Regions from separate parts of the Arthrobacter saudimassiliensis genome, predicted to be linked through region 1. Evidence: predicted binding sites of a transcription regulator. Region 1 holds the regulator's gene; the other holds the start of a gene.
What was found. Region 1 encodes HspR, which represses chaperone genes until heat shock. Its sites were predicted from a motif close to AAGTTGAGTCNNNNNGACTCAACTT; they were not measured.
Positions count from the first base shown of each region.

Region 2: a site for HspR is predicted at 1,928-1,952, ahead of AC5RV6_RS13005 (Hsp20/alpha crystallin family protein). Genes of this name have one in related genera too.

Region 1 is NZ_JBNHFX010000001.1:723,737-738,915, reverse strand. It holds gene AC5RV6_RS03380 (ABC transporter ATP-binding protein) at 1-1,382, shown strand, start outside; gene AC5RV6_RS03375 (energy-coupling factor transporter transmembrane component T family protein) at 1,379-2,137, shown strand; gene AC5RV6_RS03370 (aminodeoxychorismate lyase) at 2,162-3,037, opposite strand; gene cls (cardiolipin synthase) at 3,127-4,593, shown strand; gene AC5RV6_RS03360 (nucleoside/nucleotide kinase family protein) at 4,574-5,173, opposite strand; gene AC5RV6_RS03355 (low molecular weight protein-tyrosine-phosphatase) at 5,170-5,670, opposite strand; gene AC5RV6_RS03350 (class I SAM-dependent methyltransferase) at 5,738-6,541, opposite strand; gene dnaK (molecular chaperone DnaK) at 6,751-8,622, shown strand; gene AC5RV6_RS03340 (nucleotide exchange factor GrpE) at 8,625-9,236, shown strand; gene AC5RV6_RS03335 (DnaJ C-terminal domain-containing protein) at 9,322-10,326, shown strand; gene AC5RV6_RS03330 (heat shock protein transcriptional repressor HspR) at 10,415-10,921, shown strand; gene AC5RV6_RS03325 (ABC transporter permease) at 10,950-11,753, opposite strand; gene AC5RV6_RS03320 (ABC transporter ATP-binding protein) at 11,750-12,736, opposite strand; gene AC5RV6_RS03315 (transcriptional regulator) at 12,778-13,074, opposite strand; gene AC5RV6_RS03310 (hypothetical protein) at 13,067-13,801, opposite strand; gene AC5RV6_RS03305 (NYN domain-containing protein) at 13,947-14,948, opposite strand; gene trmB (tRNA (guanosine(46)-N7)-methyltransferase TrmB) at 14,984-15,179, opposite strand, start outside.
Region 2 is NZ_JBNHFX010000003.1:384,550-399,728, forward strand. It holds gene AC5RV6_RS12995 (hypothetical protein) at 1-159, opposite strand, end outside; gene AC5RV6_RS13000 (glutamate-cysteine ligase family protein) at 385-1,854, shown strand; gene AC5RV6_RS13005 (Hsp20/alpha crystallin family protein) at 2,026-2,586, shown strand; gene AC5RV6_RS13010 (bile acid:sodium symporter family protein) at 2,691-3,677, opposite strand; gene AC5RV6_RS13015 (NADP-dependent isocitrate dehydrogenase) at 3,797-5,017, opposite strand; gene purH (bifunctional phosphoribosylaminoimidazolecarboxamide formyltransferase/IMP cyclohydrolase) at 5,202-6,803, opposite strand; gene AC5RV6_RS13025 (hypothetical protein) at 7,079-7,897, shown strand; gene AC5RV6_RS13030 (AAA family ATPase) at 7,980-9,602, shown strand; gene AC5RV6_RS13035 (DUF2997 domain-containing protein) at 9,634-9,846, shown strand; gene AC5RV6_RS13040 (4Fe-4S single cluster domain-containing protein) at 9,827-10,672, shown strand; gene AC5RV6_RS13045 (hypothetical protein) at 10,669-11,148, shown strand; gene AC5RV6_RS13050 (ComEA family DNA-binding protein) at 11,135-11,929, shown strand; gene AC5RV6_RS13055 (ComEA family DNA-binding protein) at 11,929-12,717, shown strand; gene AC5RV6_RS13060 (MFS transporter) at 12,805-14,157, shown strand; gene purN (phosphoribosylglycinamide formyltransferase) at 14,188-14,766, opposite strand; gene AC5RV6_RS13070 (hypothetical protein) at 14,806-15,179, shown strand, end outside.

The sequences.
Region 1 (15,179 bases):
CGACGCTGCTGCACGCGCTGGCCGGCATCCTTGCCGACGACGAGGGCGACGGCGGCGGCGAGCAGTCCGGGCGCCTGAGCATCGACGGCGTCGACCCGCGTCGGGCGCGCGGCCGCGCCGGGCTGGTGCTGCAGGATCCGGAGAGCCAGGTGGTGCTCTCCCGGGTGGGCGACGAGGTGGCGTTCGGCGCGGAAAACCTGCAGGTGCCCGCAGCACGGATTCCGGCCCGGACCGCCCGGGCGCTGGAGGACGTCGGACTGGGGCACCTGCCGCACGGGCATCCCACCGCCGCCCTTTCCGGCGGCCAGAAGCAGCGCCTGGCCCTCGCGGCCGTGCTGGCCATGCAGCCGGGCCTGCTGCTGCTGGACGAGCCCACCGCCAACCTTGACCCGGCTGGAGTGCTGGAGGTCCGTGACGCCGTCGCCCGCGCCGCGGAGCGCACCGGCGCCACTCTGATCGTGGTCGAGCACCGCACCGCGGTCTGGGCCCCGGTCGTGGACCGGGTGCTCGTGCTTGCGGCCGACGGCGGCCTGCTCGCCGACGGGCCGCCCGAGCAGGTGCTGAACGGGCAGGGCATCCGCAGCCGGCTGGCCGCGGCGGGTGTGTGGGTGCCCGGCCTGGATCCGCTGACGGCCGACGGCGGTCCGCCCCTGCCGGCCCCCGGCGCTCCGGGAGAAGCGCTGCTGACCGCCAAGGACCTGGCCGTGGCCCGCAACCGGCACGCCGGACCCGTGCTGGCCGGGGTGGACCTGCAGCTGCGGGCGGGCACCGTGCTCGGCGTCGTCGGGCCCAACGGCGCCGGCAAATCGACCCTCGCGCTGGCACTTGGGGGGCTGACCGCGCCCTGGGCCGGGTCGCTGCGCGCCGAGTCGGCCCTGCGCGGGACGCTCGCCGCGGAGCCAAGGCGGTGGAAGCCGCCGCAGCTGATCCAGCGGATCGGGACGGTCTTCCAGGAACCCGAGCACCAGTTCCTCACCGGCAGGGTGCGCGACGAGCTGGCCTACGGGCCGCGGCGCATCCGGCGGGAGCGGGACTCCGCCGTCGAGGAGCTGGCCGAACGGCTGCGGCTCGGGCATCTGATGGACGTCAACCCGTTCACCCTCTCCGGAGGCGAGAAACGCCGCCTCTCCGTGGCCACGGTGCTGGCGGCGGCGCCGCAGGTGCTGCTGCTGGATGAACCCACCTTCGGCCAGGACGCCCGGACCTGGGCGCAGCTGGTGCGCCTGCTCGCCGAGCAGGCCGCGGGCGGCCGCGCTGTCGTCGCCGTGACGCACGACGACGACTTCCTGGCCGCGCTCGACGCCGCCCGCCTGCGGGTGGGCGGGGGCAGCGCCGCGGGGGCCGGAGGGCCGGCCGCTGTCCTGCGGGGGGCCGGGGCATGAACACGCTGCGCCGGGCCAACCCGCTGTCCCTGCTCGCCGCGGCCGTGGCCGTGACCCTGGCCGTGCTGGCCACCGTGGACTGGGTCAGTGCGGCGGTGGTGCTGGCCGGCGAGCTCGCCCTGCTACCGCTGCTGCGGATCCGCCCGGCCATCCTGCTGCGGTTCTGGCCGGTGCTGCCGGCGGCCCTGCTGGCCGGATACGCCACCGCCCTGCTCGCGGAGAAGACCGGAGAGGTGCTGCTTCAGGCCGGGCCGCTGCTGTTCACCACGGATTCCGTCGCGGCCGGCACCGCCATCGCGCTGCGCGGCCTGGCGATTGCCCTGCCCGGCCTGTTCCTGCTGACCGCGGTGGACCCCACCGATCTCGCCGATGCGCTGGCGCAGAAACTGAAGCTGCCCGAACGGTTCGTCCTGGGTGCGCTGGCCGCCGTCCGGCTGGTGGGGCTGCTGGTGGAGGAATGGCGCACCCTGGGCCTGGCCCGGCGGGCACGGGGAGCCGGCAGCTCCTCGGGCCCGGCCCGGCTGAAGGACTTCCCGGGCCAGGCGCTGGCGCTGCTGGTTCAGGCCGTGCGGCGGTCCTCCCGGCTGGCGGCGGCCATGGAGGCCCGGGGGTTCGGCGCCGGACCGCGCACCTGGTCCCGGACCTCGACCTTCGCTCCGCTCGATGCCGCGGTGGCCGGTTACGGGGTGCTGCTCGGCGGCGGTGCGGTTGCGGCGGCCCTGGCGGCGGGGACGTTCAACTTCATCCTCAGCTAGGCCCGCCGGGCCGGCCGCGGGCGGCTAGAGGATGTCTTCGACGAGCGCGGACAGTTCGGCGGTGAGCCGCTGCGAGGTGCGGATCGGCTCGCCGTCGATGTGCGTGACCGGCGCCAGCAGGCGGATGCTGGAGGCCAGCCACACGGCGTCGGCCTCCAGCAGATGCGCCGGCTCCAGCGGCCCGTAGGCCAGGGCCCAGCCGGCCTTTCCGGCGGCGTCGAAGATCGCGGCCTGCGTGGTGCCGGCCAGGATCCCGCTCTCCAGCTCGGGGGTGAGCAGGGTCCGCACCCCGTCCTGCTCCATGGCCAGCAGCACGGTGGAGGTGGCGCCCTCCAGCACCCGGCCGTCCGAGGAGGTGAAGATGATGTCGTCGGCGCCGTTGGCCTTCGCGTGCCGGATCGCCGCCATGTTCACCGCATAGGAGAGGGTCTTGGCGCCCAGCAGCAGCCAGGGCTGCCGGGGCGCGTCCATGCTGTCGTAGCCGCGGTCCAGCAGCAGGACCTTCACCCCGTGCTCCCGCTGCGCCAGCGTGGCCGCCGGCACCGGCGCCGCGGACACCCAGGCGGTCGGGGTGCCGGCGCCCTCCGGGCCGCGGGTCAGGAACAGGCGCACGACGGCGGGGCCGTCGCCCTCGGCGCGGACCTGCCGGGCGAGCGCGGTGCCGATCGCCCGTTCCCAGGCCGCAGCGGGCGGGGCCTCGATCTGCAGGGCGGCGGCGGAGCCCGCCAGCCGGGCCAGGTGGGCCGGCAGCTTGCGGGGCCGGCCGCCCACCGCCAGCAGCGACTCGAAGACACCGTCGCCGCGGGTCACCCCGAGGTCGGTGGCCAGCAGCTGCGGTTCGGCGGCGTCCGCCGGCCGGCCGTCCTCAAACGCCGGATCGAGGAACACCAGAGTCGTCATGCCCCCACCCTATCGCCCGGCCCGCGGGGCCGGACGGGCCGGCACGTCCACTAGTCTTGATCAGAGGCAGGTGCCGGAGGGAGCAAGCTGTGTGGTGGACGATTAGCCCCCCCGGGTGGATCGCGACGATTCTGACGATCATCGATTTCGGCATCCGGATCGTGGCGCTGGGCGTGGTGCCCGGCAACCGCCGGCCGACGACGGCCATGGCCTGGCTGCTGGCGATCTTCTTCCTCCCCATCCCGGGAATCATCATCTTCGCCCTGTTCGGCAACAACCGGCTGAACGATTCACGTGTCCGGCGGCAGGCCGAGATCAACCGGGCGGTGCGTGAGAACACCCGCGAACTCGAGGCTGAAGGCAGCAGCTACGCCGGCCCGGAATGGGTCCTCTCCGCCGCGGAACTGAACCGCCGGCTGGGCTCGCTGCCCACCCTCGACGGCAACCGGGTCACCCTGCAGCGGGACTACCGGCAGAGCATCAGGGACATGACCGCCGCCGTCCGCGGCGCGGACAAGCATGTGCACGTTGAGTTCTACATCATGAGCTACGACGACGAGACGCGTGAGTTCTTTACCGCCCTCACCGAGGCCGCCGCCCGCGGGGTCCGGGTCCGCCTGCTCTTCGACCACATCGCCACGCTGCGGATCCACGGATACCGGCAGCTGCTGCGCCAGCTCAGGAACTCCGACATCCAGTGGCACCGGATGCTGCCGATCCAGCCCACCCGCGGCAACTGGCGCCGGCCTGACCTGCGCAACCACCGCAAGCTGATGGTGGTGGACGGCAGGATCGGATTCACCGGCTCGCAGAACCTCATTGAACCGGGCTACCGCAAGCGCGCCAACCACCGGATCGGGCGCCGCTGGGTGGAACTGATGACCCGGCTCGAAGGCCCCGTGGTCGATGAGCTGAACGTCGTGTTCGCCACGGACTGGAACGCCGAGACCGACGAGAACCTGGAGCGGGAGCTCAGCCTATACGAATGGGAGTCCGCGCCGGGCGGGGTCACCTGCCAGGTGGTGCCCAGCGGGCCCGGGTTCACCACCGAGAACAACCTGCGCCTGTTCACGTCGCTGATCTATTCGGCCTCGGAGCGGATCTCCATCACCAGCCCCTACTTCGTGCCGGACGACTCGCTGCTGTACGCGATCACCACCGCGGCCCAGCGCGGGGTGCAGGTGGAGCTGTTCGTGTCCGAGAAGGGCGACCAGTTCCTGGTGGACCATGCGCAGCGCTCCTACTACGAGGTGCTGCTGGAGGCCGGGATCCGGATCTACCAGTACCCGAAGCCGCTGGTCCTGCACGCCAAGCACTTCACCGTGGACGATGAGGTGGCGGTGCTGGGCTCCTCCAACATGGACATGCGCTCCTTCTCGCTGAACCTGGAGGTCTCGCTGATGATGTTCGGCGGCGGGATCGTCGAACAGATGCGCCGGGTGGAGGACACCTACCGGAGCCTGTCGAAGGAACTGCATCTGGAGGACTGGCGGAACCGGCCCCTGCTGGAACGCTACGTGGACAACGTGGCGCGGCTTACCGCCACCCTGCAGTAACCCCCGGGGTCGGCGCGGTCCCGGGGCCGGTGCCGGCCAGCAGGGCCAGGACCGCCGCGGCGTTGCCTGCCGCACCGCCGTCGAGCACCAGGTCCGCAGCCGCCGCCGCGTCGTCGGAGGCGGCCCAGGCGCGTTCCTGCGCGGCCCAGCGCTCCCAGTGCGGTGCGTAGGTGTCGCCGTCCCGGGCCAGGGCGCGACGACGGCGGAGCCCGGCCGGGGCCTGCAGCCAGATGCCCGCATCCAGCAGCGGGCGGGCGGCGGCGTGGAAGGCCCCCACCCCCTCGCAGAGCACGACGGCGGCCGGTTCGGTGATCCGTTCGGCGCCCCAGGTGCCGGCGTCCCAGTCCCAGGCCCGCCAGCGGGCTGGCCGGCCCGCGGCCAGGGGCTCGAGCACCAGGCGGCGGTAGCAGTCCATCCCTGCTGCGAGGCCGTCCCAGCCGGGGTAGATGTCCTCCAGCCGAAACAGGGCGGCGGGAACTCCGCGTTGCGCAAGGGCGATCATCAGTTCATCGGCCAGGCTCGACTTGCCTGCCCCGGAGAACCCGTCGACCGCCGCCAGGACGGGACGCCTGCGGCTCATGCCTGGAGCTCGCTGCGCACTGCGGCGACCACTCCCGGGGCGGCCGCCTCGATCAGGGCGTACGCGGCGTCGAAATCCACGTCCTCGCCGAACCAGGGATCGGGGACATCCAGCTCCTCGCGGGGCAGGCCGGCGGCGGCGGGGTCGAAGGAGCGCAGCAGACGGACCCGCCTCCGGTGTTCCGGCGGCGCCCAGGCGAGCAGCCGGTCCTCATGGCCGCGGTCCAGGGCCAGCAGGAGGTCAAGGACGGGGATCCGCTCCTGACGGAACGGGCGGGCGACAAATCCGGTGATCTGGTCCTCGGAGAAGCCGTTGCGCAGCAGCACCGCGGAACTGCGCGGATCCATGGGTTCATCCGGATCCCAGGCGGCCAGGCCCGCCGAGGTGATCGCAACGCGGTCCGCGAGCCCGGCCTCGGCGAAGGCGCGCTGCAGCACCAGCTCGGATATGGGGGAGCGGCAGACATTGCCGGTGCAGACCACCTCGATGCGGTACATTCCTCCAGCCTAGCGAGGGATGCGCCCCGGTACAGGAGGCCGGGGTACAGGAGGCAGGCGCAGGGGATCAGGCCCGGGCCAGGACCTCGGCCGAAGGCATCAGGAACCAGCCTGCCGGATCCTCGGCCCAGCTGCGCCACCCGGCGCTGATCCGCTCCAGCGCCGGCCGGTCGGCCAGGTTCCGCTGCAGCGCCTGTTCGGCGAACGCGGAGTGCAGCACCCGCTCGGCCCAGGACCCGCCGTGCTCCCGGCGCCGCTGCGGGGTGGCGTACAGCCAATTCGAGGCGGAGGGCTCGACGTCGGTGAAGCCGGCGGCCAGCGCCCAGCCCAGCAGCCTCCGGCCGCCGTCGGGCTCGGCGCCGTTGCCGCGGGCAATCTGCTGGTACAGGTCCATCCATTCGTCCAGTTCCGGCAGCTGCGGGTACCAGGACATGGCGGAGAAATCCGCCTCGCGCACGGCAACGAGGCCGCCGGGGCGCGTCACGCGCCTCATCTCCCGCAGCGCCGCCACCGGGTCCGCAAGGTGGTGCAGCACCTGGTGGGCGTGGACGACGTCGAACGATGCATCCGGCCAGGGCAGCTCGTAGACGTCTCCGGCGCGGAAGCGGGCATTCTCCACGCCCCGCTCCGCTGCGGCCAGGGCCGCCAGGCCCACGACCTCCTCCGAGGCGTCAAGCCCGGTGGCCATGCCCGGAGCCACGGCCCGGGCCAGCCCCAGCGTGATGCTGCCCGGGCCGCAGCCGACGTCGAGCAGGTCCATTCCGGGGGATAGGAGGGGCAGCAGGTAGGCGGCGGAATCCTCCGCCGTCCGGCCCGCGTGCGTGCGGACCACGCTCTCGTGATGACCGTGCGAGTACGTTTCCTGAGGCATGAACAGGACCCTACGCCGGGCCGGCGGCTGCGGCCATGGTCCGGTAACGGCACGTCATCCTCCGTCAAGGGGCCGACGACAACTTGAGCGTGCTCGGCTCAAGTTTGTTGACATTCACCGCCGCTTCGGTAAAGTTGAGTGCAGAACGCTCAAGACTTGCCGGGCTTCGGGCCGGCAGGCGACGTTTTCCCAAGGAAAGAGGAAGCAATATGTCACGTGCAGTAGGTATCGACCTCGGCACCACCAACTCCGTGGTCTCCGTCCTCGAAGGCGGCGAGCCCACCGTCATCGCCAACGCCGAAGGCGGCCGCACCACCCCGTCGGTCGTGGCCTTCGCCAAGTCGGGCGAGGTCCTGGTCGGCGAGATCGCCAAGCGCCAGGCCGTGAACAACATCGACCGCACCATCTCCTCCGTCAAGCGCCACATGGGCACCGACTGGTCCAAGGAGATCGACGGCAAGAAGTACACGCCGCAGGAGATCTCGGCCCGCATCCTCATGAAGCTGAAGAACGACGCCGAGGCCTACCTCGGCGAGAAGGTCACCGACGCGGTGATCACCGTTCCGGCCTACTTCAACGACGCCGAGCGCCAGGCCACCAAGGAAGCCGGCGAGATCGCCGGCATGAACGTGCTGCGCATCGTCAACGAGCCCACCGCCGCGGCCCTGGCCTACGGCCTGGACAAGGGCAAGGAAGACGAGCTGATCCTGGTCTTCGACCTCGGCGGCGGCACGTTCGACGTGTCCCTGCTCGAAGTGGGCAAGGACGAGGACGACTTCTCCACCATCCAGGTCCGCGCGACCGCCGGCGACAACCGCCTCGGCGGCGACGACTGGGACCAGCGCATCGTTGACTATCTGCTGGGCCAGGCCAAGGCCAAGGGCGCGGACCTGTCCAAGGACAAGATCGCCCTGCAGCGCCTGAAGGAAGCCGCAGAGCAGGCCAAGAAGGAGCTCTCCTCCGCGACCTCCACCAACATCTCCCTGCAGTACCTCTCGGTCACCCCCGAGGGGCCGGTGCACCTGGACGAGCACCTCTCCCGCGCCAAGTTCCAGGACCTGACCAAGGACCTGCTGGACCGCACCAAGAAGCCGTTCAACGACGTCATCTCCGAGGCCGGCATCAAGGTCTCCGACATCGACCACATCATCCTCGTGGGCGGTTCCACCCGCATGCCCGCCGTGTCCGAGCTGGTGAAGCAGCTGGCCGGCGGCAAGGAGCCGAACAAGGGCGTGAACCCCGACGAGGTCGTGGCCGTGGGCGCAGCCCTGCAGGCCGGCGTGCTGAAGGGCGAGCGCAAGGACGTGCTGCTGATCGACGTCACCCCGCTGTCCCTGGGCATTGAGACCAAGGGCGGGGTGATGACCAAGCTGATCGAGCGCAACACGGCCATCCCGACCAAGCGCAGCGAGACCTTCACCACCGCCGACGACAACCAGCCGTCCGTGGCGATCCAGGTCTTCCAGGGCGAGCGCGAGTTCACCCGCGACAACAAGCCGCTGGGCACCTTCGAGCTGACCGGCATCGCCCCGGCGCCGCGCGGCGTCCCGCAGATCGAGGTCACCTTCGACATCGACGCCAACGGCATCGTGCACGTGTCCGCCAAGGACAAGGGCACCGGCGCCGAGCAGTCCATGACCATCACCGGCGGGTCCTCGCTCTCCAAGGAGGACATCGACCGCATGGTCCGCGAGGCCGAGGAGCACGCAGCCGAGGACAAGAAGCGCCGCGAGGCAGCCGACGTCCGCAACTCCGCCGAGCAGCTGGCCTACTCCGTGGACAAGCTGCTCACGGACAACGACGACAAGCTGCCCGAGGACGTCAAGACCGAGGTCAAGGCCGACGTCGACGCCCTGAAGACGGCCCTCGCCGGAACCGACAACGATGACGAGGTCAAGAGCGCCTTCGACAAGCTGCAGGCCTCGCAGACCAAGCTCGGCGAAGCGATCTACGCCTCCGCACAGGCCGACGCCCCGGGCGCCGGTGCCGCCGGCGGCGCCGGAGCCGGAACGGATTCCGCGTCCGCAGGCGATGAGGACATCGTGGATGCCGAAGTCGTCGACGACGAAGAGAAGAAGTAGCCATGGCGCAGGACAACGGCGCGAACCCGGAGCCGGGTTCCGACGAGCCCCGCGGCACCCCTGACGACGCGGCCTCGCAGCCGGCCGGTGCGGAGAACCCCGCACCGGGCCAGGGGGCTGACGGTGACGCCCTGTCGCAGGCGGAGCAGATCCTGAACAGCGCCGAGGTTCCGGACGCCCCGCAGGCGGCCGGCTCCCCGGAGGCGGAGGAGCTGCGCGGGGACCTGCTGCGCCTGCAGGCCGAGTACGTGAACTACCGCCGGCGGGTGGAGCGTGACCGCGACGTCGCCCGGGAGATGGCCGTGATCGGCGTGATCAACGCCCTCCTGCCGACCCTGGACGACATCGAGGCCGCCCGGCAGCACGGCGACCTGGCGGAGGGGCCCTTCGCCGCGATCGCCAAGAAGCTGGAGAGCGCGCTGGGCACGTTCGGGCTGACCCGGATCGACGAGACCGGAGTCGAGTTCGATCCGAACATCCACGAGGCGCTGATGCAGCAGCAGAGCGCGGACGTGCAGTCCGACACCGTGACGCAGATCCTGCGGATCGGCTACAAGGCCGGGGACCGCGTGCTGCGCGCGGCCCAGGTTGTGGTCTCAGTACCGGAGCAGTAGCGGCAGGGCCCGGGGCGGCAGGCGCCCCGGGCCTTCCGTGCCCCGCCGGGCACGGACTGGAGACTGGAACGAGAAAGGGACGCCATTGGCTAGCCAGGACTGGGTCGACAAGGATTTCTACAAGATTCTGGGCGTCCCCAAGGATGCCTCCGAATCGGACATCAAAAAGGCATATCGGAAGCTGGCCCGGAAGTACCACCCGGACCAGAACCAGAACGACGCCTCCGCGGAACGCATGTTCAAGGACGTCTCCGAGGCCTATTCGGTCCTTTCCGACGCCGAGGAACGCCAGCAGTACGACGCCATCCGTGCCATGGGCAGCGGCGCCCGCTTCAGCGCCGGCGGTGCCGGCGGACCGGGCGCAGGAGCGGGAGCCGGCGGGTTCGAGGACCTGTTCGGCGGCCTGTTCGGCCAGGGCGCCGGGCCGCGCGGAGGCTCCCGGCGCACCACCTTCAGCACCGGCGGCAGCAACATCCCGCCGGAGTTCGCCGACCTCTTCGGCGGCGGCGGAGGCTTCGGTGGCGGCTTCGGCCAGGCTCCGCCCACCAAGGGCGCGGACCGGACGGCGACCACCACGATTTCCTTCGCCGGCTCCATCAACGGCACGGTCATCGGCCTGCGGGAGCCCTCGGGCGAAGTCATCGAGGTGCGTGTTCCGGCCGGCGTCAGGGACGGCCAGACCATCCGCGTCCGGGGCAAGGGCCAGCCCGGGCCCGCCGGCGCAGGCGACCTCATGGTCACCGTCCACGTGACGCCGCACGACTTCTTCAAGCGCGACGGCAACGACATCCGCATCCACGTTCCGGTGAGCTTCCCCGAGGCCGCGCTCGGCGCGACCATCGAGGTGCCCACCCTCAGCGGAGACACCGTGCGGCTGCGCGTGCCGGCGGGAACGCCGTCGGGCCGGACGCTGCGGGTGAAGGGGCGCGGAGTGAAGACCGCCAAGGCCACCGGCGACCTGCTGGTCACCGTGGACGTCGCGGTCCCGCAGAACCTGAGCAAGGAGGCGAAGGATGCCGTCGAGGCCTTCGCCCGGGCCACCACGGGCGAGAACCCCCGGGCCTCCCTGGCGGCCAAGGCACGCCTGTGAGTCCGGAACCGGCTTCCGCCCGGGAACCGGCGCTTTGACCTATGATCACTGATCACACCCCACAGCCGACGTCGTAAAGGAGGATCCTGTGGCCATCGACGCAAACGCGCCGATCTTCGTCATCTCGGTCGCGGCCGAGCTGGCGGAGATGCACCCGCAGACCCTCCGGCAGTATGACCGGATGGGCATCGTCAGCCCGTCGCGGGCACCGGGCCGCGCCCGCCGCTACTCGCAGCGCGACATCGAGATGCTCCGGCAGGTCCAGCGGCTCTCCCAGGAGGGCGTCTCCCTCGAGGGGATCAAGCGGATCATGGAGCTGGAAAAAGAGGTTCGGGGGCTGCGCGCCCAGGTGGAGGAGCTGTCGGCCGAACTCGACCAGGCCCAGCAGCGCCAGCCGGACCTGGGCAGGATCTTCGCCGCAGGGCTCGGCGGCGACGTCGTGCCCCTGGCCCGCGGGCAGCGCCCGCCCGCCTCGGCGGCGTTCAAACCGCTGGGACTGGTCTCGCTGGTCCAGCGGCACAGCCGGCTGCGGGCGCTGCCGGCCGGCAAGCCCCAGTCACGGGACTACGCGAACGGCTACGCGGCCTCGCTCTGAGGCGGAGCCCGCACCCCGGGTGCGCCGGTCAGCGGAAGCGCCGGCCCTGGTCCCGCCGGTTGGCCCAGACCGCGCCGGCGCCCAGCAGCAGCGTCCAGGCAAGGAAGCAGGCCAGCGCTGCCGGTTCAAACGGTTCCCCGGAGAGGGCCGACACGGACAGGTCCCGCGCTGCCCGCGAGGGAAGGAACCGCGAAAACGTGTCCAGCCCCGGAGAGAAGATCTCCGGCGGCAGCATCATGCCGCCGGCGAACGCGAGCGGAAAGAACACCACCTGCGTGAGAGCGATCGCCACCTTTGAGGTGCAGAGATAGCCGATCAGCAGGCCAAGGCACAGGAACGGCAGCCCGCAGACCAGCCAGACCCCCACGGCCAGGGGCACCCGCCACCAGGGCAGGGTTCCGTCGGTGTACAGGTCCATGCCCGCCGTCGTCGTGGCACCCACCACCAACACGGGGATGAGGGCAAAGAAGGCGAACATCATGGCGGTGAGCGCCCGCGCGACCGTCGGCGGCAGCGCGCCGACCGGCAGGGTGCGCACGTAGCTGCTCCACGGGTTGGCCCGGTCCTCCGCGACTCCGATCCCGTAGTTGAACAGGAAGGCGCTCATCACGCCGAACACCGCCAGCTGGGCAATCGACATCAGCGAGGCGACCGGGTTGGAGGTCACGGCGGTCTGCGGCAGCACAAAGAACACCAGCGCCAGGGTGGGGAAGACCGTGGAGGAGAGCACGGCCACGGGAATCCTCAGCTGCTCCAGGACCTGCGCCCGGGTATGGACACGGACCAGGTGCAGCTGCGAGCTGTTGTTCTGCAGGGCAGGGGAGGTGCTCATCCGACGTGCCTTTCCGCTGAGGGTCCTGCCGGGGTGCCGGCATCCGGTGCCGGCGGCGTTTCCCGGCCGGAGGTGGAATGGGTAAGGGCCACGAAGGCCTCCTCCAGGCTGGCGGCGTGGACCTCCAGGCCGCGGAAGTCGGCGCCCCTGCCGACCAGCATGCGCACTGTTTCGTCGGCGTCATGGCTGACGATGGTGGTGGCGCCGGACGCCGTGACGTTGACGGCGGCGGTGCCGGGCCAGGTCCGGAAGGCCTCTGCGGAAAGGGAGGTATGGAAGGATACGCGGCTGACGCTGACCCGGCTGCGGATCTCGTCCACGTTGCCGTCGGCGATGACCGCGCCGTCATTGACGACGACCACCCGCCCCGCGAGGGTCTGGATTTCGTCCAGATAGTGGCTGGTGATCAGCAGGGTTCCTCCGCCGGCCCGGTAGGCGGCGAGCTGCTCCCACAGGTTCTCCCGTGCCTCGACGTCCAGTCCGGTGGTCGGTTCGTCCAGGACCACCAGCCGGGGCCGGCCCACGAGGGCCAGGGCCACCAGCAGCCGCCGCTGCTGTCCGCCCGACAGGCCGCCGCATTGCTTTCCGGCGGCCGCGGCGAGGCCGAACCGCTCCAGCAGCTCCGCCGTCGGAACGGGGTCGGGATAGTGGGCCGCGACGAAGTCCACGGTCTCGCGCACCCGCAGGGTTGCAGGGACCGAGGTGGCCTGGGGCGTGGTGCCCAGGGCCCGGCGGGCCTGCGGAGTCCTGGGATCCCGCCCGAAGAGCTCCACCGTTCCGCGGTCCGGCTGGCGCAGTCCGGTCAGCAGGCTCAGCAGAGTGGACTTTCCGGCTCCGTTGGGGCCCAGCAGGCCCACGGTCTCGCCGGCGCTGATTGCGAAGTCGACGCCGGAGAGCGCCGTCACCGAGCCGTAGGACTTGTGGACGCCGCGGGCGACGGCGAGGATCTCCGGCGGATCGGGGTCTGGTTTGTTGATGCTCACGGGCGGCTGCTCCTGGGTGCGATGGACGGGGGACGGCGGGCTTAGCTGAGGCCGGACAGCAGGTCCTGCAGGTTTTTGCGGTACCGGGCGTATGCCGCGCGGCCCTCCGGCGTGATGCCCGCGTAGGTGGCCGGGGTGCGGCCTTCGATGGTCTTGCTGACCTCGACGTAGCCGGCGTTTTCCAGTTTCCGTAGGTGGGTGGAGAGGTTGCCTGCCGTCATGTCCAGCATTTTCTGGAGCTTGGTGAAGGCGATCCGGTTGTTCTCCCCGACCTCGTTCAGCATGGTCAGGGCGCGCAGCCGGGATTCGGCGTGGATGACGGGGTCAAGCTCAGGCATGCGCGGGCCCTCCCCGGCGGCGGGTGCGCAGGTGCTCCACCAGTGCCGCGGCCAACAGGCCGGGCGCACCCAGGAGGAGGAACACGGTGAGGAAATGCGGGGAACCGGCGACCAGGGCAATGAGTGTCACCACCAGGAGCCAGACGCCCAGGATGGACTGCGCGCTGTCGTTGAAGGTGGTGCCGCCGGTGATGTAGAGCAGGCCGACGATGAGCACCGCGATGCCGTTCATGAGCAGGCCCCGTGTCCAGAAGTCCTCGACCTCCCGGTTGATGACGGCGCCCAGGGCGCCCATGACGGCGAAGCCGAGGGCCCAGGCCGCACCGTACATGCCGCCCTGGAAGGATGACTGTCCGCGGATGCCCCGGGAGCTGCGCCCGAAGACCACCACCGTGAAAACAGCCGCCAGCGCCAGCGTCACGCCGAGGACCACCAGCGCCGCCTCCGGCGCCAGCGGCAGCCACCCATGCCTGCTGCCCTGGAGCGCGCCGTAGCCGAAGACCCAGGTCAGTCCCCAGACGAGGTAGACCAGGGCCGTGTTGCCGGTGAGGTCGCGCCGGGCCGAACGCTCGGCGTCCTGCACCACGGCCAGCGCGGCGAGCAGGTCAAGGGTGCCGGGCGTCTCGCGGCCCGCCTCGTCGGCGGCCGCTCGGCGGGCGGAGTGGGCGGAGGGGCGGGCGGAAGCTGCGGAGTCGGTGGGAAGCCCGCCGCCTGTGTCTTCGATCATGCAAAGTAGTTTGCACTGCAAAGTTGTGTGGCGCAAGAGGTCGCCTCATCTTCGGTGAGGATTTCGACAGTCGGAGCGCAGTCGACAGCCGGAGCGCAGCCGACAGCCGGAGCGCAGCCGACAGCCGGAGCGCTCCGGCGGCCTCCTAGCTGCGGCCCGGGTCTGCGGCTTCCGGCCGCAGCCGGATCAGCCGCTGCGGGCCGTCGTCGTTCAGCTCCACGAGGTCGCCGTGGGAGGTGAGGAAGTCGGTGAAGGAGCGGAACCCGAGCGGCTTTTCGTTGAAGGAGGGATCCATGCGGCGCATCTGGTTCTTCACCGTGCCGGTGTTGAGCCATTCGTCGGCGTCGCCCTTGGCATGGGCGATCTTCAGCGCCCGCATGAGCAGCTCGGTGGCCAGGGTCTGCGGATCGATGTCCTCGACCGGCTCCGGGTCCTCGAACACCACATCGCCCATGTGGGAGAACATGGGCACCGCGGTCAGCTGCCGGGCCTTGTCCGCGCCCCGGGCGGCGTCGGGGGCCGCCGCCGTCGCCGGCTTGCCGGTGGCAGCCGGCGGAGCGGTTTCCGCCTTCGCGACGCCGGGCAGCGAGTCATAGTCCTCGAACTCGTCGCACGCTGCGGCCAGGGAGGTGCTGGTGGAGCCCGCGACGCCGATGCCCACCACGAAGCGGCCGAGCCGCTTGGATTTCTGGGCCAGGGCAATGTAGTCGGAGTCCCCGGCGACGATGATGACGTGGGTGAGGTCCGGCAGCCGGAAGAGGTCTTCGACCACGTCCACGGCCAGCCGGATATCCGCACCGTTCTTGGTGCCGCGCGTGGTGGTGGTGAACAGCTGGGTGAGGTCCACCGCCCGGGACATCAGCTGGCGCTGGTAGCTGGCGTTGACCGGCACCGACCAGTCGGCGTAGGCCCGGTTGACCACCAGGGTGCCGAAGGAGGCGGCGAAGTCGATGATGGCGTTGAAGTCCACGGTGGCGGCGGTGAGGCGGGCGGCGATGTCCGGATCGGCGTCGCGGCTGTGCCGGTCAAAGTCGCGGATGCCGTCCCGCTGGAACGCGTTCCTGCCGTGCAGCTGCTGGTAACGGGAAATGACGATGTTGTCGAAGTCGATGTAGAGGCCGACGCGTGCATCGCTCGGTTCAGGCATGGGGAAAAGTCCTATGGGGTGGCGGAGGGTGTGGGTTACAGGCGGCGGAAGGTCAGGTCGAAGATCAGCCGGCCGGCCTGGTGGGCCTTGTTCTCGAAGCTGGTGAGGATCCGGCCCTCGAAGCGGGGTGCCCACCCGCCGCGGGTGTCGACGTCGTCCGAGGGGTCCCGGCCTTCGAGGCCTTCGGCCTGCACCCGGGTCAGCGGGCTGTCGGTGCCGGCGCGCTCGCCG
Region 2 (15,179 bases), on a different contig from region 1:
CGCAGCGTGCTGGGCGACGTCGCCGGCCTGCGCCTTCGCGGCCTCGGCCTGCTGCTTCACAGCCTCGGTGCGGGACTGGCCTTCGGCGCCGTCAGTGGTGTCTGCCGGCAGCGGTGCCGCTGCGTGGCTTCCCTGGCCGGGATTGGCGTTCTCTGTCATCTTCGCCCTTTCTCGTCAAACGACTGCATCTGGGATTCCGATGTTCCGGTGGGATGATCATAAGCACACTTATGATCATCCGGGCAACTCGCACGCCTCGATCCCCGGCCCGGCCTGCGGGCAGCGCGGCTCGTCCCGGGGCGGCCGAGAACCGGAGGCCGGCGGACGCATTTCCGGTCCCCGGAACGCTATACATTCCCTTGCCCGCCGTGGTTATCTTCATCCATGGGCGCGGAAGTCAACAGCAGGGAATTCAGCCGTGAGCAGCGGACCCGGTACCGGCAGCGGCTGCTGGAGAACCTCGACCGTTTTGCCAGGTTCCTGGGCACGGCCGATTTCGCGGATTCGGCCTGCATCGGGCTTGAGCTGGAGTTGAACCTCATTAACAAGGACGGCTCCCCCGCCATGCGCAACGACGCCGTCCTGGACCGGATCGCCGATCCGGCCTTCCAGACGGAGATCGGCGCCTTCAACATTGAGATGAACCACCCCGCCCTCGCGATCGCCGGTGACGGACTGCAGCGCCTCGAGGACAGCCTGCGCAGTCAGCTGAACCGGGCCGAGGATCAGGCGTCGGGCCTGGAGACGGGGATCCTGATGGTGGGTATCCTGCCTACCCTCCGGCCGGAAATCCTTACCACGGACGAATGGCTCAGCAGCGGCCACCGCTACGCCGCCCTCAACACGTCGGTGCTCCAGGCCCGCGGCGAGGACGTGCTGCTGAACCTGACCGGACCGGAAACCCTGTCCTTCTATGCCGCCAGCATTGCACCGGAGGCCGCCTGCACCTCGGTCCAGCTGCACCTGGAGCTCCGGCCGGAGGAGTTCGCGCCGGCTTGGAACGCGGCCCAGGTGATCGCCGCTCCCCAGGTGGCCCTGGCCGCCAACTCTCCGGTCTTCCTGGAGCGCCTGCTCTGGCAGGAGACACGGATCGAGCTGTTCAAGCAGGCCATCGACACCCGCCCTCCGGAGATGCGCAATCAGGGTGTCCGCCCCCGGGTCTGGTTCGGCGAACGGTGGATCACCTCAATCTTCGACCTGTTCGAGGAGAACGTCCGCTATTTTCCCGCCCTCCTGCCCGAGCTTTCGGACAACTCCGGCGTCCACACGGAGGCCGGGGCTCCCCTGCTTCCCGAGCTGAGGCTGCACAACGGAACCGTGTACCGCTGGAACCGGCCGATTTACGACCCGGGAGGCCAGGTGCCGAACCTCCGGCTGGAGAACCGGGTGCTGCCGGCCGGGCCGACAGTCCTGGACGTGGTGGCGAATGCGGCCTTCTTCTACGGGCTGATGCGGGTGATGCGCACCTCGGAGCGGCCGGTGTGGACGCGCATGGCGTTCAAGACCGCCACCGAGAACTTCCTGGCCTGCGCCCGGCGCGGACTGGCGGCGTCGGTGTACTGGCCGGGCATTGGAGAGATCCCGGTGGCGGAGCTGATCCTCCGTCACCTGCTGCCCGAGGCGGAGCGTGGGCTGCGCGAACTGGGCGTGGACGATGCCTTGGTGGACCGGTACCTGGGCGTGCTCCGTGAACGGACCCGCACCGAGCGCAACGGCGCCGCGTGGCAGTCCGAGACGGTCCTGGCGCTGGAGGCGGAGGGAATGGACCGCCCCGATGCCCTGGCGGAGATGACCCGCCGCTACCGGGAGCTTATGCACAGCAACGACCCGGTCCACCTGTGGCCCATGGCATGATTTCCGTTCCGGCGCCGGGCGTTTTTGGTGCGGAGTCTGGCACTCTACCCACCCGAGTGCTAACGTTATTGCCATCTTGAGCCCCTTGGACTCAAGTTATCGACCCTTCTGCAGCGCTAAGAACTACCACCGGCCCGACCGGCGGGCGGTGTGAACAAGGAGTTGATGACAATGGCCATGAAATTCGATCCGTTCCGGGAACTCGACCGGATGGCGGGCGCCCTCCTGGATCCCCGCCAGCGGTTGCGGCTGATGCCCATAGACCTGTACCGGCAGGGCGACCACTACATTCTCAACGCCGATCTGCCCGGCATCGATCCCGGCTCCGTGGACGTCGACGTGGACGGGCAGCTGCTGACGATCCGCGCCGAGCGGACCATCAATGTGCCCGACGGCGCGACCTGGCTGACCCGCGAGCGGGAATCCGGCACCTTCCTGCGGCAGCTGAACCTCGGCCAGGGCATCGATATCGACAACATCTCCGCACGTTACGAAAACGGCGTGCTGAGCGTGCATATCCCGGTGTCGGAGCGGGCCAAGCCGCGGAAGATCGAGGTCTCGGCGTCCTACAAGGACGGCCAGACCATTTCCGGCTCGGCCACCAGCGAACCGGCGTCGGTCAGCAGCAGCTCCTCCTCGGGCAGCGGCATGTCCTCCGGCGGATCCGGGTCCATGGGCGGGGGCTCCGAAGGCGGCTCCGGCTCAGCCGGAACCCCGGGATCGGGCAGCTGAGGACGGAAACCGGCGCAGTGACACACTGATGCGCTGATTACGGCAGGGGGCCGGGGCGAATGCACATGCTTTCCCCCGGCTCCTGCCGTGTCCGGCCGCCGGACTCAGCGTGGAGCGGGTTCCTCCACCTGGGCCGCGGCGCCGCTGCGTCGCCAGATGGCGGCCATCAGGGCGCCGGAGACGTTGTGCCACACGGAGAACACCGCGCCCGGCAGCGCCGCCTCGGGGGCGAAGTAGGTCTTGGCCAGCCCGGCTGCCAGCCCCGAGTTCTGCATGCCGACCTCCACCGCCATCGTGCGGCGGGACGGCACCGGCAGCCGGAAGGCCTTGGCCGCGCCGTAGCCCAGCGCATAGCCCAGCCCGTTGTGCAGCACCACGGCGAGCAGGATCAGCAGGCCGGCGCTGAAGATCGCCTCGGCGCTGCCGGCGACGACGGCGATCACCACGAAGGTGATCGCTGCCACCGAGACCCAGGGCAGGACGGGCAGGACGCGGTTCACCAGACGCGGCGCCAGCGCGCGGGCGGCCAGCCCCAGGACCACCGGAACCAGCACGATCTGCACGATCGACAAAGCCATGGACGCCGGGTCCACGGGCAGGTACTGTCCGGCCAGCCAGAGAGTGAGCAGCGGGGTGAACAACGGGGCCAGCAGCGTGGACACGCTGGTCATGGCCACTGACAGGGCGACGTTTCCGCGGGCCAGGTAGGTCACGACGTTGGAGGCGGTGCCGCCCGGTGCGCAGCCGACGAGAATGACCCCGGCGGCCAGGGCCGGCGGCAGTCCCAGGGCGGCGGAGATCGCCCAGCCGAGCAGGGGCATGATCAGGTATTGCGCCAGTACTCCGAGGAGCACGGGAAGGGGCTGGCGGACCACGAGCCCGAAGTCCGGCAGGGTCAGGGTCAGGCCCATGCCGAACATGATGAGCATCAGGCCCGGGTTGATGAACGGGGACAGCCCGGTGAAGGGCTCCGGAAAGAACAGGGCCACCGCTCCTCCGGCCAGGATGAGCAGGGGGAAGAGCGTGACGGCCACCCGGGCGCTGCGTTCCTCGGCGCGGCGGGCGGTCTCCGCAGGCTGGTTCGTTGGCATCCCCATATGCTGGCACCGCACCCGGGGGCCTGCGACTTTGTTACGGGCGCGTTAACGCCGTTCGGCGCGGCCCCTTCCACGGGGCCGCGCCGAACGCGGTTGCACTGATCCGAACGGATCTAGCCCAGGCGGGCCTTGAGGTTCTCGTCCAGTGCGGCGAGGAAGTCCTCGGTGGTGAGCCATTCCTGGTCCTTGCCCACGAGCAGGGCCAGGTCCTTGGTCATCTTGCCGGACTCGACGGTCTTGACGACGACGTCTTCCAGGGTCTCGGCGAAGTTGATGACCTCGGGGGTGTTGTCCAGCTTGCCGCGGTGCATCAGGCCGCGGGTCCACGCGAAGATCGAGGCGATCGGGTTGGTGGAGGTGGGCTTGCCCTGCTGGTGCTGGCGGTAGTGGCGGGTGACCGTGCCGTGGGCTGCTTCAGCCTCGACGGTCTTGCCGTCCGGGGTCATCAGCACGGAGGTCATCAGGCCGAGCGAGCCGAAGCCCTGGGCCACGGTGTCGGACTGGACGTCGCCGTCGTAGTTCTTGCAGGCCCAGACGTAGCCGCCCTCCCACTTCATGGCCGAGGCGACCATGTCGTCGATCAGGCGGTGCTCGTAGGTCAGGCCGGCGGCTTCGAACTGGTCCTTGAACTCGTTGTCGAAGACCTCCTGGAACAGGTCCTTGAACTGGCCGTCGTAGGCCTTCAGGATCGTGTTCTTGGTGGAGAGGTACACCGGGTAGTTACGCTGCAGGCCGTAGGCGAAGGAAGCGCGGGCGAAGTCCTTGATGGACTCGTTGAAGTTGTACATGCCCATCGCCACGCCGCCCTCTTCGGGGTAGGTGACGACCTGCTGCTTGATCTCCTCGCCGCCGTCGGCGGGAGTGTAGGTCAGCGTCAGGGTACCGGCGCCGGGAACCTTGAAGTTGGTGGCCTTGTACTGGTCGCCGTGGGCGTGGCGGCCGATGATGATCGGCTTGTTCCAGCCCGGAACCAGGCGCGGGATGTTGGAGATGATGATCGGCTCGCGGAAGACCACGCCGCCGAGGATGTTGCGGATGGTGCCGTTCGGGGAGACCCACATCTTCTTCAGGCCGAATTCCTCGACCCGGGCCTCATCCGGGGTGATGGTGGCGCACTTGACGCCGACGCCGTGTTCCTTGATGGCGTTCGCGGCGTCGATGGTGACCTGGTCGTTGGTCGCGTCGCGGTTCTGGATGGAGAGGTCGTAGTACTTCAGGTCTACGTCCAGGTACGGGTTGATCAGGCGGTCCTTAATGAACTGCCAGATGATGCGGGTCATCTCGTCGCCGTCGAGCTCGACGACGGAGCCTACGACCTTGATCTTCTCAGCCACACATACTCCTAGTGTGATTCGTGGGCCCCGGACATGACTTTTGGCATGACGGAGCCCGTCCATTCTTGGTCTGGTTTCTGCCTCAACTATGCCACAGCGCACGTTTGCGCCCCTAAACCGGGTCGCCGTCGAACGCCGGATTGCGGCGGGCGGGGCGGGCCCGCGGCCCGCCCCGCCGAACCGCTTAGTGGAAGAAGTGGCGGGCGCCGGTGAAGTACATGGTGATGCCGGCGGCCTGCGCGGCGTCGATGACCTCCTGGTCCCGCACCGAACCACCGGGCTGGACGACGGCGCGCACGCCGGCGTCGATCAGGATCTGCAGTCCGTCGGCAAAGGGGAAGAAGGCGTCCGACGCCGCCACCGAGCCGCGGGCGCGGTCGGCGCCGTCGGGCCCCAGCGTGTTGGCCCGCTCCACGGCGAGGCGGCAGGAATCCACCCGGTTGACCTGGCCCATGCCCACGCCCACCGATGCCCCGTCGCGGGCCAGCAGGATGGCGTTGGACTTGGCGGCGCGCACCGCGCGCCAGGCGAACGCGAGGTCCGCCAGTTCGGCGTCGTCGGCTGCCGGCCCGCTGGCCAGGGTCCAGTTCGCCGGGTCATCGCCCTCGGCCTGCAGCGCGTCACGCTTCTGCACGAGCATGCCGCCGGAGACCTGCCGGAGCTCGGCGTCGATCTTCCCGTACCCCTCCGGCAGGGCGAGCAGGCGGATGTTCTTCTTGGCGGAGAGGATCTGCACCGCTTCCGGTTCGAAGTCCGGCGCGATGACCACTTCGGTGAAGATGTCCTTGACGGACTCGGCCATGCCGGCGGTGACGGTGCGGTTCGCGGCGATCACGCCGCCGAAGGCCGAGACCGGATCGCAGGCGTGGGCCTTCCGGTGGGCGTCGGCGATGGGGTCCGCGGCGCCGGGAGTCGCGACGGCGACCCCGCACGGGTTGGCGTGCTTGATGATCGCCACGGCCGGCTCGTCAAAGTCGAAGGCGGCGCGCAGGGCGGCATCGGCGTCGACGTAGTTGTTGTAGGACATGGCCTTGCCGTGCAGCTGGTCGGCCTGCGCGATGCCCGGCGCCGCGGCCTTGTCCACGTAGAGGGCGGCGTCCTGGTGCGGGTTCTCGCCGTAGCGCAGCACCTCGGAGCGTTCCAGCGCCAGGCCGGCGTAGGGCGGCCAGGCGCCGTCGCCGCCGAACTGCTCGGCGGTCCAGGTCGCGACGGCGGTGTCGTAGGCGGCGGTGTGGGCGAACGCGTCGGCGGCGAGGCGGCGGCGCTGGCCCAGCGTGAAGCCGCCTTCGGCCGCGGCGGCCACGACGTCGCCGTAGCGGGCCGGATCGACCACGACCGCGACGGAGGGGTGGTTCTTGGCGGCGGCGCGCACCATCGAGGGGCCGCCGATGTCGATCTGCTCCACGACCTCGTCCTGGCCGGCGCCCGAGGCCACGGTCTCGACGAACGGGTAGAGGTTCACCACCACCAGGTCAAAGGCCTCGATGCCCAGCGCCTCGAGCTGCTCCACATGGTCGGCGCGGCGGCGGTCTGCCAGGATGCCGGCGTGCACCCGGGGATGCAGCGTCTTGACCCGCCCGTCCAGGCATTCCTCAAAGCCGGTCACTTCGGCGACCTCGGTGACCGCGACGCCTGCCGCCGCAATCTGCTTCGCGGTGGAACCGGTGGAGACGATGCTGACGCCGGCAGCGGCCAGGCCCGTGGCGAGCTCGGTGAGCCCCGTCTTGTCATAGACCGAAATCAGGGCCCGGCGGATGGGAACACGGTCAAGGGGGGCGTTGTTCACGAAGGCACTCCAGATGATGGGGTTCGGCGATACGGACCCTCCGGCGCCTCGGATCGGGGCCGGGCGGGCCTGGGGCCAGTCTATGCCGGGGGCGGCGGCGGGCTGCAGGCCGCCGGTAACAGAACCGCGGCCGGCGGTCTCAATTGCCGCCCCGCCGGGGGGCCGGTCATGCGGCACCGCCCGGGGCACGCGGTCGGCGGGAACGACGGCGTCGGCCGGGTACTCTTCCTGAAGCGGATTCCCTGTGCGTCCGCAATCGCATGAAGGAGGAAGGCATGGACCCGGCGAACAGGCGGATGCGCCGCTTTTCCATCGGCACCTCGCTGGCCGGGGTGCTGATACTGGCCGCCCTGGTCCTGCTGCCCGGCCCCCGGTCCGTAATCTCCTCCGCTGCGGGCGCGGTGGGCTGGCGGGTCGCCGCGCCCGGCACGCTGCCCGCCCCCTGGGTGGAACCCGGCTACGCCCGGACACCGGCGCCCGAACGCACCGACGACGGGTATCGGTGGGCAGCAGGCGGGCGGGCGGTGCTGACCCTGCCAAAGGAACTGACCGGCTCCGGGTCCGCGCCGCTGCCCGTCCGGGTCGTCATCGAGACCGACTCCGCCACCCGCGTCAGCTGGATCGAGCCCTCCCCCGAGGGCCCCGTGCGCCACACGCTGGACGAGAACTATGACGGGTTCTGGGAGCCGGATCCGCGGCTGGCCCTGCTGCCCCGGGGCGTGGACACCCTCTACGTGGAGGCCGGCGGGGACTGGAGCATCGACATGATGACCCTCGAACCGATCCCGGTCACCGCCGTTCCGGTCGATGAGGAGATGAGGTTCCTCGGGGAGGACTTTGAGTACTTTGCCCGGGGAGAAGGCCCGGGCGTGGTGCGTTCCGAAGACTGCAGCCTCACCCCCGTCTGGGACTGGTCGCAGTTTGGTCCGGAGCAGGACCTTCCGTACATGGCCCTGTACCACGAGGACGAGGACGGGCTTCTGGTGACGGTCGACTCCGAGCGGGATCTGGGGTGCAGCCGGAACCCCGGGCCTGTCTGGGTGCACGTCGACACCCCGGACACCTGGGGACTGGAGTTTCTCCGGATGCCGTAAGGCGGGGTTCGCAGCCGCGAACGCGCCGTGTTTCACGGCCGGCGGGCGTTACAGTTGTGACGCAATGACATGAGGGGGGGCAATGGGATTCGCTGAGGACTTTGAGCAGGCGCTGAAGGCACGGGTGCCGGTGGTCTATATCCAGACCCACGAGGAGACCCGGCTGCACGCCGATGTGCTCGCGGTGGCGGAGCGGCAGCTCAGCCCGCGGCCGGTCTGGACCTGGAACGCCGGCGACGGCCTGGTGTCCCCGGACGACGGCGGGCGCGGGAACACCGCGGCCCCGGCCCGCGCGCTGGAAGCCGTGCTGGGCAGCGACGATGCCGGAATCTTCGTGTTCTTCGACCTGCATGCCTTCTTCGGCACCGACCAGCGTCCCGCGGATCCCGAGGTCGTCCGCCGGGTCCGCGACGTCGCCGCCGCCTTTCGCACCGGGGAGCAGCCGCGGCTGCTGGTGATCAGCGGCCCCGTCCTGCGGATTCCGCCGGAGCTGGAAAAGACCGTGGCCATCCTGGACTTCCCGCTTCCGGGCCGCGCCGAGATCGCCGCCCTGCTGGACACCATGATCGAACAGAACGGCGCGGCGATCAGCGTGCAGCTGGAGGCCGATGACAAGGAAGACCTGGTCCAGGCGGCCCTGGGACTCACCATGGCCGAGGCCGAGAACGCCTTCGCCCGCGCCATGGTCAACGACGGCCGGCTGGAAGCGGAGGATGTCGCCGTCGTCCTGCAGGAGAAGCGGCAGGCGGTGCGCAAGTCCGGCTCCCTGGAGTACGTGGACGCCGGAATCGACCTCGACCAGGTGGGCGGGCTCAACAACCTCAAACGGTGGCTGGCGCGGCGGCAGCGCTCCTGGCTGGGCGAGGCCGAGGAGTTCGGGCTGCCCTCGCCCAAGGGGGTCCTGATCACCGGCGTGCCCGGCTGCGGCAAGTCCCTCACCGCCAAGGCCACCGCGGCCTCCTGGGGGCTGCCGCTCCTGCGGCTGGACATCGGCAAGGTGTTCGCCGGGCTGGTCGGCTCGAGCGAACAGAACATGCGCAGCGCCCTGGCCACGGCGGAGGCCATCTCGCCGTGCGTGCTGTGGATCGACGAAATTGAAAAGGGTTTCTCCGGCACCGCCTCCGACGGCGACTCCGGCACCACGGCCCGGGTCTTCGCCTCCTTCCTGACCTGGATGCAGGAGAAGCGCCATCCCGTCTTCGTGGTGGCCACCGCCAACAACATCGACCGGCTGCCCGCGGAGTTCCTGCGGAAGGGACGCTTCGATGAGATCTTCTTCGTCGACCTGCCCACGGACACCGAGCGGGAGGTGATCTGGGAGCTGCAGGCCCGCAGCCGCGCCACGCCGGCCAACGGACTGGAGGGCGCCGCGACCGACCCGGCACTCCTGCGGACCCTGGTCGCCGCCAGCCAGGGCTACTCCGGCGCGGAGATCGAGCAGGCCGTGATCGCCGCGCTCTACGACGCCTTCGCCGAGCACCGCCGGGTCGCCCCGGAGGACCTGGAACGGGCCGTCCTCAACACGGTTCCCCTCTCCGTGACCCAGGCCGAGGAGATCGCGCGAATCCGGGCCTGGGCCCAGCTGCGCGCCGTCGGCGCCACCTCCCGGGAGGACCTGGACGCCGAGGCGGCCCCGCCCGCCGCCGTCGCGGCCGCCGCGCCGGCCGGCCCCGCCGGACGCGGCGGACGCACCGTGGATTTCTAGCGTCACCCCGGCAGGCAAGGAGAGGAACCGAATGGACCGCAGGCAGCTGATCGTGAGCGTACGCCCCGACGGAACCGTGGGCGCCGAGACCCGCAACATCTACGGTGACGAGTGCCTCGACTTCATCACCGTCCTCGAGGACCTGCTGGACGCCGAAACGCAGTCCAGCAGCTACACCGAGGACCATGTACGCAGCCGCACGGAAACCCACACCGCCGTCCGCAATGACCACACATCTTCCTGACCCGGTCCGCCGTGGAAGCGGCGCGCGGCCCGGCCCCGCGCCCTGGAACAGCTCACCGCCGGCCCCGGCCGGCGCACACACCGTGCGCTATGCCCGCTTCCTGCCGGCCACTGATGCCGAAGGCCCGGGGACGCGTTCGGCGCTGTGGCTCCAGGGCTGCGGCATCCGCTGTCCCGGGTGCTTCAATCCGCATCTGTGGACCAGCCGCGGCGGCATGGAGGCCGCGGCGGAGGATCTGGCCCGCAGCTTCGCGGAGCAGGCCCTCCGGGCCGGCGCCGAGGGGTTGACCCTGCTGGGCGGGGAACCGTTTGAACAGGCCGCCGGTGCCGCCGTCATCGCGGCAGGATTCCGGTCCGCCGGCCTGGGCGTCATGACCTTCACCGGGTACACGCACGCGGATCTGGTGCGCTGGGCCCGGGAACGGCCCGACATCGCCGCGCTGCTGGACGCCACCGATCTGCTCGCCGACGGACCGTACCTGGCCGACCGCCCGGATCGTCAGCGGCCCTGGATCGGCTCGACCAACCAGGGGCTGACGGCGCTCACCCCGCGCTACCGTGAGCGGATTCCGGCCGCGTGGGGCGCCCCGGGCGCGGCCCCGGATGCCCTCCGGGACGCAGCCCCGGGGGCCGGCCCGGTCTCCGCCGGCGACCGGCTGGAAGTGCGGATCAGCCCCGCCGGCACCGTCGAGGTCAACGGGTGGGCCGAATCCGCGCAGCTCGAATACCTGCTGGAGGGCCTGCGCCGCCCGGCTCCCCCGCCTTCGGGCCCGCCCGGCGGCGCCGCGAACGCATCATCCACCCACCTATCGAAAGAGGCATCATGAGCGTCTCCCTCGTGCTCGTCCCGGCGGTCCTGGCCGGGCTGCCCGCCGTGATCGGAGCCGCCGCGAACCTGCGCGGCGCCGTATCTGACGCCGCGGCGCGGGGCCCGGAGCCGCATGAGGTCCGGGTGCGGACCCGCATGAAGGACATCGGGCTGCTGACCGCGGCCGCGGACCAGACCGGCGGCATCATCCGGGAAACCGGGGACCACCGCCTCATGGTCGAGTGGCCCGGGATCACGGCGGCCTTCACCCGCGACCAGGAGGGCATCTGGAGCGCCCACCTTGACGGTCCCGACGCCGGCGCCGAAGCCGCCGTCGAGCTCCTGCAGCGGCTCGACGGCGCGTACGCACGGCAGGTCCAGCAGGCACTCGTCCAGCGGCTGAAGGAGCGCGTCGACGGCGCCGGGCTGCAGCTGCAGTCCGAAAAGGTGGAGGAGGACGAGACGGTGACGCTGGTCCTGAATGTCCGCAGCTGACACCGCGGCCGGCATGCCTGCTCCGGACACCGCCGCCCCGCCCGTCCCGACACCCGGCTGGCTGCTGGTGCGCAGCGCCTGGCTGGCCGGGCCGGTGTTCAGCGCCGGGCTGCTCACCGGGCCGCTGCTGCTGGTCCTCGGCCGGCGTGCCGGGCTGCCCCGGTTCCTCTGGCTGGGCGGGTTCTACACCGCCGCCCTGGTGCCGGCCTTCCTGATGAGCGTGGAGGCCGGACCGATCATGCGGACGGTCCTCTGGGTCATCGGCTCGCTGCACTGCCTCGCCCTCAATCCGCAGTGGCTGCGCAGCCGGTGGCAGGCCCAGGGTGGAACGTCCCGCTCCCCGCGCGACGACGGCGCCTCCGCCGCCCGGGCGGCGGGGCACAGCGGACCGGCAGCCGAGCTGCTTGCCGACCCCGCGCTGCAGCCTGACACGTACTTCGCCGGCGCCGCCCCGTCCGGCGGGCGCCGCCCGGCGGACGCCGCCGGGAGGAAGTCCGCGCCGGCGTCCGGCCGGTCCGGCTCCGTCGTCGACGTCAACTCGGCGTCGGAGAAGGAGCTGATGGACCTGCCCGGCATTGGGCGCACACTCGCTGCCCGCGCCGTTGAGCGCCGCAGCGAAGAACCGTTCTCCTCCCTGCAGGACTTCGGCAACCGCGTGGGCCTGGGCCCGCGCAGGCTTGACCGGCTGAGGGGCGCCGTCAGTTTCGGCCCCGCGCCCGACGTCGGCCCCGCCGGTGCGGAGCGGACCGCTCCCGTCTTCGGCCGGAGGGTGGATTACTGATGTCCAACGACGCCGGCACCCGCCGAAGTCGCCGGGCGGCGATGGAAGCCGCCCCCTGGCCGGAGGAACCGCCCACCGCCTGGAAGGCATGGGAAAGCCTGTGGGTGCTCCTGTGCGCGGGATCCTTCGGTTTCGCAGGCCCGTGGATCCTGTTGTGGGTCTCCACCCGGGCCCGCCGCTTCCCCTGGGTGCTGATCGCCGTCCTGTTCTGCGCAGCCTATGTCACCGCATTCTGGATGATGGACACCGGCGGCCTGGTCAGCCGGGACGGTTTCTACTGGTTCATCTTCCTGTGCTGGATCGGCACCACGGCCTTCGCCGTGCACGTGAATCCGGAGTACTTGAGCATTAAGTGGCAGCGCCGCGGGGCCAGGCGCGCCGGCGCCCGGCACAGCAGCCACCGGCCCTCCGTCCACCGTTCCGGTGCCGGGTCCCGGCCCGGATCCGGTACCCGCCGCCCGGCTGCGGCCGGCACCGAGCGGACCCTCCCCGAGGAGTCAGCCGCAGCGCCGCGGACAGCTTCGGGCGGTGCTCCCCGCGACGACGGGGCCGCCGTCGACATTAACTCCGCAGGAGTCGCGGAGCTTGCCGCGCTGCCGGGCCTCACGCCCGATCTGGCGCGCCGGGCCGTGGAGCTGCGCCGGGAGCGCGGGCCGTTCCGCTCCGTGGAGCAGTTCGCTGCCGATCTCTCGCTGCAGCCCCACGTCTACGCAAGGCTGCGCGGGCGGCTGGCCTGCCGCACGAAGCCGCAGGCGCCGCCCGCCTTCGGCCGCCGCGTGGATTACTGACCCGGGACGGCCCGGGCCGGAAACAGCCGCACAGCAGAGTAAAGTGACAGCCGACCTGTCCTCCCGCCGCCCGAAAGCCCACTGCCCATGACGACATCCCAGCTCCTGCCCACCGGCGACCAGGTGGTGCAGGACCTGCCCTGGCGCTGGCGTGTCCAGGGCCGCATCTTCCTCATCGGCGGCCTCGGTTTCATGTTCGACGCATGGGACGTGACGCTCAACGGGGTCCTCATTCCGCTGCTCTCCGACCACTGGGACCTCGTTCCCGCCCAGGCGGCCTGGATCGGGACCGCCAATCTGCTGGGCATGGCCATCGGAGCCTTCGTCTGGGGCTCGATCGCCGACCTGATCGGCCGCAAGGCGGCCTTTTCGGCAACGCTGCTCGTGTTTTCCGTCTTCACCGTGGCCGGAGCCTTCGCCCCGGACATCGCCTGGTTCTGCGTCTTCCGGTTCCTGGCCGGCTTCGGGCTGGGCGGATGCGTGCCCGTTGACTATGCCCTGGTGGGCGAATTTACGCCCCGCCGCCAGCGTGGCCGGGTGCTGGCGGCGATGGACGGATGGTGGCCGGTGGGTGCGGCGCTGTGCGGCGCCGTCTCCGCCCTGATCATGGCGACGGTCGCCGACTGGCGCTGGACCATGCTGATCATGGTCCTGCCGGCCCTGCTGGTGTTCTGGGTGCGCCGTTCCGTCCCCGAATCGCCGCTCTTCCTGGTGCGGCGGGGCCGGACGGAGGAGGCCCGCGCCGTCATCGACGGGCTGGTCCGCGCCACCGGCGCCGAAGAGCGGCCCTGGCGGATGCCCGACGCCGCTCCCGCCGAACGGGTCGGGCCGGCGGCCCTGGGCCGTCAGCTCTCCGAGCTGTGGCGCTGGAACTGGAAGGTCACCGGGGTGGCCTGGGCGCTGTTCATGACCATCCTGCTGGTGTACTACCTCGCGAACCAGTGGATGCCGAAGATCCTGGTGGATGCCGGTTTTGCGGTGTCCGCCGCGTTCCTCACCACCTCCGTCATGGCGGCCGCCGGGCTGGTCGGCGTGGTCGTGGCGACCCTGCTCGTGGACCGGTTCGGCCGCAAACCGGTGCTGGGCCTTTCGGCACCGGCCGCCGCGGGGCTGCTGATCGTGCTGGGGCTGGTCACGGACGTGCCCGCTGCCGTGGTGGCCTGCGTGGTCGTCTTCGGAGTGGTCATCCAGGTGGCCATCCCGGTGCTGTACACCTATGTCTCGGAGCTGTATCCGACCCACCTGCGCGCCGCGGGGTTCGGCTGGGCGTCCACGGCCTCCCGGGTTGCCGCCGGGTTCGGCCCGCTGCTGTTCGTTTCCGTGCTCTGGCCCTACCTGGGCCTGCCGCTGTCCTTCGCGCTGGCCGCGGGCCTGGTGCTGCTGGCCGTGCTGTGGATGGCCCGGAGCGCCCCGGAGACCCGCGAGGCGGCGCTGTCCTAGCTGCCCGGCCGGATCGGCCGGACGGCCGGTTCAGGAAGCCGGCAGCCCGTCGGCCGCGAACCGGGCCAGGGTTTCGATCAGCAGCCGCCGCTCCTGGACCTTGATCCGCTCGTGCAGGCTTTCCTCGGTGTCCCCGTCGCGGACCTCGACGGCGGCCTGCGCGATGATCGGGCCGGTGTCCACCCCGGCGTCGGCCCAGTGCACGGTGCAGCCGGTGACCTTCACCCCGTAGGCCAGCGCGTCCCGCACGCCGTGCGCGCCCGGGAAGGAGGGCAGCAGCGCCGGATGGGTGTTCAGGTAGTGGCCGGCGAAGGTGTCGATGAAGTCCGCATCCACTATCCGCATGAACCCCGAGGACAGCACCACGTCCGGCCGGTACGAGGCGACCTGTGCGGTCAGGGCCCGGTTCCATTCGGCCCGGTCGGCGTAGTCGCGGAAGTTCACCACGAAGGTTTCGCAGCCGGCGTCGGCCGCCCGCTGCACCCCGCCGGTGCCGTGCCGGTCCGCGCCCACCGCCGCGATTTCCACGTCCAGGCTGCCCTCCGTCACGGCGTCGAGGACCGCCTGGAGGTTGGACCCGGTGCCGGAAACGAGGACCACGATGCGCATGCGTCAACCTTAGGCGAGCCCGTCGCCTACCCTTAAACCATGACCGCACCCGGCCAGACTCCGCCGCCCGCCCGCCCTTCGGCCCCTCGCCGTCCTCCCGAGGACCAGGCGCGGGAGGCCCGCAACTACCTCGGTTTGTTCACGCTGCTGGTCCTGGGGCTGGCCCTTTCCAGCAACCTCGTGCTGCCGTGGAAGCTGGTGCCGCTGGTGCTCGGCGTTGCGGCGCTCGTGATCGGGATCATGACGCTGGTCAAGCTGGTCCGCCTGAAGTCGCGGCCGCTGCTGACGGTCACCACGGTGCTGCTGCTGGGCATGAGCGCCATGATGACGCTGCTGATGGCCGTCATGGTCGCCGCGTGGCCGCTGACCGCGTCCTGGGAGCAGTGCCGTACCGGCGCGCTGACGCTGCAGGC